2 linked regions of the Pigmentiphaga sp. H8 genome follow. The protein of the gene in region 1 binds, or shares a complex with, the protein of each later gene. Links are inferred from orthologs where the notes say so. Each region holds a gene or a part of one and is shown in the gene's direction. Other genes may lie near its edges. The genes, in order: metK and groL.

Region 1 (3,136 bases):
GCCGGGCAGCACCATGCTGAACGCGGGCTTGCCGAAGAACGGCGCCCACACACCTTCGCCGTTGCCGGGGACCTGGTCCGGCAGGATGCCGATCGCCTCGCCGCGGCGCAGGGCCCGCACCAGCTGGCGCACGCCCTGCAGATTGGCGGGTGCGGTATCCAGGTTGGGCCCGCGCCGGCCGCCCTCGACCAGTTGCGATACCCAGGCCTTGCGCGGCGGCCGGTACAGCACCGTGATGGGGCCGCCCCGGTGGGCGTAGTAGCGCGCCGCGACTTCGAAGCAGCCCAGGTGCGGCGTCAGGAACAGGATGCCCTTGCCCTCGTCCAGCGCGCCCTGCACGGCATCCCAGTCATCGGTGCGGCACTCGGCCAGCGCCCGGTCGGGCCTGAACCAGACGCGCGGGATCTCCAGCGCGCCCTCGCCGGCGGCGGCGGCCGAACGGCGCGCGAAGTCCTCGCCCCGATAGCCGCCCAGGGCGGCGTTGGCGCGCAGGCGCGCGGCATAGTCGGCGGAACTGCGATACACCAGCAATCCCAGGCAGCGCCCCAGGCGGTGCAGCCAGCCCAGCGGCAGCCGCGCGAGCAAACGATAGAAAGTCAGCAGCATCGAACGATCCGAACCTCGAAGAACAAGCCCCGCGGCCACCATGCCGGCAGGGGGGGTGGGCTCCATCCGGATTTTCCCCTAAAATGGAAAAGATCGCCGAGTTAACAGACAACTTGCGGGGCGATCGCGGCGCCGGTCCGTCCGGTGCGCGCATAAATGCCGCTAAAGCGTCGCTGCTCGCCACAGGTCCAAGACCCAGCAACGTGCAACACGCCGCGGAACCGATAGCCGGCGTGCGCGCCGGTCAGCTTTCAAAGGACTATCGAGTGGCCAATTCCTACCTCTTCACTTCGGAATCCGTCTCCGAAGGACACCCCGACAAAGTCGCCGACCAGGTCTCGGATGCCATCCTGGACGCCATCCTCGCGCAGGACCCGACCTCGCGCGTGGCCGCGGAAACGCTGTGCAACACCGGCCTGGTCGTGCTGGCGGGCGAGATCACCACGCGCGCCAACGTCGACTACATCCAGGTCGCGCGCGACACCATCAAGCGCATCGGCTACGACAACACCGACTACGGCATCGACTACAAGGGCTGCGCGGTGCTGGTCGCCTACGACAAGCAGTCGCCCGACATCGCCCAGGGCGTGGACCGCGCCTCGGACGACTACCTGAACCAGGGCGCCGGCGACCAGGGCCTGATGTTCGGCTACGCCTGCACCGAAACGCCCGACCTGATGCCCGCGCCGATCTGGTACGCGCACCGCCTGGTCCAGCGCCAGAGCGAGCTGCGCAAGGACGGCCGCCTGCCGTGGCTGCGCCCGGACGCCAAGTCCCAGGTCACCTTCCGCTACGTCGACGGCAAGCCGGTCGAGGTCGACACCGTGGTGCTGTCCACCCAGCACTCGCCCGACGTCAGCCAGGACACCATCCGCGAAGCCGTCATCGAAGAGATCATCAAGAAGACCTTCACCGACGGCCTGATCACCGACAAAACCCGCTACCTGGTCAACCCGACCGGCCGCTTCGTCATCGGCGGCCCGCAGGGCGACTGCGGCCTGACCGGCCGCAAGATCATCGTCGACACCTACGGCGGCGCATGCCCGCACGGCGGCGGCGCGTTCTCGGGCAAGGATCCGTCCAAGGTCGACCGCTCGGCCGCCTATGCCGCCCGCTACGTGGCCAAGAACATCGTCGCCGCGGGCCTGGCCACGCGCGCGCAGATCCAGGTCAGCTACGCCATCGGTGTGGCCGAGCCCATCAACATCACGGTCGACACCTACGGTACCGGCGTCATCCCCGACGACCAGATCGCCAAGCTGGTACGCGAGCACTTCGACCTGCGTCCGAAGGGCATCGTCAACATGCTGGACCTGCTGCGCCCGATCTACCAGAAGTCGGCCGCCTACGGCCACTTCGGCCGCTCGGAGCCGGAGTTCAGCTGGGAAGCCACCGACAAGGCGGCGGCGCTGCGGTCGGCGCGTTAACTCCCCGCTACCCGCTGAACTCGCCGTAGACTTCGCGCGGGTTGCGGACCAGGATCCGTTCGAGCACCGAACGGTCCTCCACCCACTCGGCCAGCAGGTCGAACAGGTCGCCGTCGTTGGGCATGCCCCTGCCCTGCATGTTCGTGTGCGGCCAGTCGCTGCCCCACAGCAGGCGTTCGGGCGCATGACGCACCAGGGCGCGTGCCAGGGGAGTGACCTCGGAATAGGGGTAGTCCTGCGCCGTGCTGCGCATCGGACCCGAAATTTTCACCCACACGCGCCCGGTATCCAGCAGCTCCAGCAGCCGCCGGAAGGCCGGCTGGTCCACTCCGCCCGCGGCGGGGATGCAGGCGAAGTGATCCAGCACGATGCGGTTGGGCAGGCGCAGCAACGCATCGGCATGCTCGACCAGATCGGTGCCGTGGGGATAGAACTGTACGTGCCAGCCGAACTCCGCGATCAGTTCGGGAATGCGCGGCGACGACAACCGGGGCAAGGCGCCGCGGTGGCCATGGCTGACGAAGCGGGCGCCGCGCACGCCCAGCGCGTCGAGCTCGGCCACGCGGGCGCGGTCCACGTCGTCGGGCAGCAGCGCCACGCCGCGAAAACGATCCGGGAAACGCCGCAGCACCTCGGCCAGGTGGTCCGGATTCTGGCCGTAGCCGGCGCCGCTGACCACCACCGCGCCGGACAATCCCAAGGTGTCCTGCAAGGCGATGTTGGTCTCGGGCAGCGCGTCCGCCGAGCGGTACTTGCTGCCCGGGTGGAACGGATAGCGGCTGGCGGGTCCGAACAGGTGCACGTGGCAATCGATGGCGCCCGCCGGCGCGGCCAGCCGGGGCTTGCGCGGATGCGGATCGGGCGGCGGCGTCAGCGGAAGCGCGTTCTGGCCGGACATGGGGTTCTCCATCAGTTCGCGGTGATGCGGGCACGCCGCACCACGTCCTTCCATTGCCGGATCTCGGCCGAGATCATCGCGGCGAAATCTTCGGGCGTGCTGGTCCTGGGCTCCACGCCCGCCGCCTGCAACTGGCTGTTCCAGACGGGGTCCTTGCCGATATCCGCCATCGTCCGGTTCAGCACGTCGATCACCTCGCGCGGCG
Region 2 (3,317 bases), 650 kb from region 1 along the record:
TCTAGGCGTAGCCGCACCTGCGGGTGGCCAATCCACGCGCAATCGTCGGCAATCGCGGGGACAAAGCATAACGACCGGGACAGAAGCAGCGCGTTTCGCGCTCATCCTTATAGAGCTGTGAATGGCCACCACTCTCTGCACGCGCGCGCGTGAAACAGTGCATGGCGAATGCCACGCGAATTTCGACGCGCCTCTGGTCGCTGATGGGCAACTCATACCGGAAAGGATGCAGGTGAGTCAGTGGATAGACCCGGCCGGCCGCATCGACATGAGGTGCCCAGCGCATCATGCCCTCGTTCCAATTGACCCCCATTGCCCCTTCCGTGCCCATGAATCCGTGAGGCGGCAAGTATGTCCCGCCGGCCTTATTCGCAGGGCGGAACATCGGACCGCAATGCCCACGGGACAAGAAGGTCCGGGTAAGGGCTCTCCCGAATACCCCCCCCCTTGAAAGCCCCCCATGCCATCCCTATAATTAGCACTCGATTGCAGAGAGTGCTAACAACGCCGCCCACGCGGCGTCCAGGCCTCCGGCAACCGGCCGAGGCGCCGCGTTACGGCGTGGCACCGGCCAAATGCGGCTTTCCAGCCTCTTTTTCTGACAAATAGACGTCAACTTCGAACATCAGGAGTTTGTATGGCCCTCCGTCCCCTGCACGATCGCGTGATCGTCAAGCGCCTGGACAACGAGCGTAAAACCGCGTCCGGCATCGTCATCCCCGACAGCGCGGCCGAAAAGCCCGACCAGGGCGAAGTGCTGGCCGTCGGCCCGGGCAAGAAGACCGAAGACGGCAAAGTGCTGCCGGTCGACGTCAAGGTCGGCGACAAGGTCCTGTTCGGCAAGTACGCCGGCCAGGCCGTGAAAGTCGACGGCGACGAACTGCTCGTCATCCGTGAAGAAGAAATCCTGGCGGTGATCCAGTAAGCCTCGCGGCCCGCTGTCCGATCCCCCAGCATTCAACACACTATTCAAGGAATTTCGTAAATGGCTGCCAAACAAGTCCAGTTCGGTGATGACGCCCGCGCCCGCGTCGTCCGCGGCGTGAACGTCCTCGCCAACGCCGTCAAGGTCACCCTCGGTCCCAAGGGCCGCAACGTGGTTCTGGAGCGCTCCTTCGGCGCCCCCACCGTCACCAAGGACGGCGTGTCCGTCGCCAAGGAAATCGAACTGAAGGACAAGTTCGAGAACCTGGGCGCCCAGCTCGTCAAGGAAGTGGCCTCCAAGACCAGCGACAACGCCGGTGACGGCACCACCACCGCCACCGTGCTGGCCCAGGCCATCGTGCACGAAGGCCAGAAGTACGTGACCGCCGGCCTGAACCCGATGGACCTGAAGCGCGGCATCGACAAGGCCGTCGCCGCCGCCATCGAAGAACTGAAGAAGATCAGCAAGCCCTGCTCGTCGAGCAAGGAAATCGCCCAGGTCGGCTCGATCTCGGCCAACAGCGATTCGTCGATCGGCCAGATCATCGCCGACGCGATGGAAAAAGTGGGCAAGGAAGGCGTCATCACCGTCGAAGACGGCAAGTCGCTGGACAATGAACTGGACGTCGTCGAAGGCATGCAATTCGACCGCGGCTACCTGTCGCCCTACTTCATCAACAACCCCGACAAGCAAGTCGCTGCCCTGGACGATCCCTTCGTCCTGATCCACGACAAGAAGATCAGCAACATCCGCGAACTGCTGCCCGTCCTGGAACAAGTCGCCAAGTCGAGCCGCCCGCTGCTGATCATCGCTGAAGACGTCGACGGCGAAGCCCTGGCCACCCTGGTCGTCAACAACATCCGCGGCATCCTGAAGACCACCGCCGTCAAGGCCCCGGGCTTCGGCGACCGCCGCAAGGCCATGCTGGAAGACATCGCCATCCTGACCGGCGGCACCGTGATCTCGGAAGAGACCGGCCTGTCGCTGGAAAAGGCCACCCTGCAAGAGCTGGGCCAGGCCAAGCGCATCGAAGTGGCCAAGGAAAACACCACGATCATCGACGGCGCCGGCGACAGCAAGGCCATCGAGGCCCGCGTCAAGCAGATCCGCACCCAGATCGAAGAAGCGACCTCGGACTACGACCGTGAAAAACTGCAAGAGCGCGTGGCCAAGCTGGCCGGCGGTGTTGCCGTGATCAAGGTCGGTGCTGCCACCGAAGTCGAAATGAAGGAAAAGAAGGCTCGCGTCGAAGACGCCCTGCACGCCACGCGTGCCGCGGTGGAAGAAGGCGTGGTGCCCGGAGGCGGCGTGGCCCTGCTGCGTGCCAAGCAAGCCATCAAGGACACCAAGGGTGCCAACGCCGACCAGGACGCCGGCATCAAGATCGTCCTGCGCGCCATTGAAGAGCCGCTGCGCACCATCGTCGCCAACGCCGGCGACGAGCCCAGCGTCATCGTCAACAACGTGCTGAACGGCAAGGGCAACTACGGCTACAACGCCGCCACCGGCGAATACGGCGACATGGTCGAAGCCGGCGTGCTGGACCCCACCAAGGTCACCCGCACCGCCCTGCAGAACGCCGCCTCGGTTGCTTCGCTGCTGCTGACGACGGAAGCCACCGTGGTCGAGCTGGTCGAAGACAAGCCCGCTGCTCCCGCCCCCGGCGGCATGGGTGGCATGGGCGGTATGGGTGGCATGGACTTCTAAGAAGTCCTGCCGCCGGTCCCGGGCCCGCCCGGGACACTGCTTCGAAACCCGCGAGCGTCCGCGCTCGCGGGTTTTTCGTTTCGGCGGGTGCTACCGCATTTGGAGGATGACTCGCCGAATAGCGGTTCATACCATGGGCGTGCATACACACTTGGCAAGGACCGCTCCGCCATGGACTCGGACAACAGGATCTTCCATCGCCGCCTGGCCCGGCTCGCCCTGCTCGGGGCGGCCACGCTGTTTTGCGGCGCCGCCTCCGGCGCGACGTATTGCTCGTTCGTCAATCGCGACGACGGGGGCAACCGCAAGTTCACAGTGCGTATCGACACGGCCCGGTTCAAGGGCGAACCGGTGGCCGTCAACGATTGCACCCCAAGCACGATCATCGAGCTGATCACCCACCGGAACTACCAGACCCCGGAGCCGCTCTGGCTATCCTCGGGCTTCGACGAGGACCGGAATCGACTCAGCTACAAGCTGGTCATACAACGGAGCGGGGGCTATTCCGGCCTCGCCCAGGCTGTCATCGTCGAAGCCATCGACAGCAGCGAAGTCGGCGAGGTGTATCCGATCCACCTGGAGCCCGTCGACTCCATCAACGTCATCTTCGTTTCAGGATCCAACAACCAGGCGCGCGAGAAGGTCCCGAAACGCAAATACATCCTCGAAGGCAAGTTCAATTCGA

What was found.
Region 2: the proteins of metK (region 1) and groL are in contact, whole or in part, in a cryo-EM structure (PDB 8P4O), measured with the Escherichia coli proteins. The link is inferred for Pigmentiphaga sp. H8 from one-to-one orthologs.

What each region holds. Positions count from the first base shown.
Region 1 is NZ_CP033966.1:5,366,023-5,369,158, forward strand. Bases 135-2,952 are described here. They hold metK (methionine adenosyltransferase), read left to right. Parts: upstream 135-872; coding sequence 873-2,033; downstream 2,034-2,952. Other genes in these bases: EGT29_RS25310 (lysophospholipid acyltransferase family protein), read right to left, coding at 135-606; EGT29_RS25320 (amidohydrolase), read right to left, coding at 2,041-2,931; EGT29_RS25325 (tripartite tricarboxylate transporter substrate binding protein), read right to left, coding at 2,943-2,952. Also shown: more of EGT29_RS25310, read right to left, coding at 1-134; more of EGT29_RS25325, read right to left, coding at 2,953-3,136. UniProt on the Escherichia coli protein: Catalyzes the formation of S-adenosylmethionine (AdoMet) from methionine and ATP.
Region 2 is NZ_CP033966.1:4,720,189-4,723,505, forward strand. Bases 310-3,308 are described here. They hold groL (chaperonin GroEL), read left to right. Parts: upstream 310-985; coding sequence 986-2,632; downstream 2,633-3,308. Other genes in these bases: groES (co-chaperone GroES), read left to right, coding at 638-925; EGT29_RS22220 (hypothetical protein), read left to right, coding at 2,804-3,308. In the rest of the region: more of EGT29_RS22220, read left to right, coding at 3,309-3,317.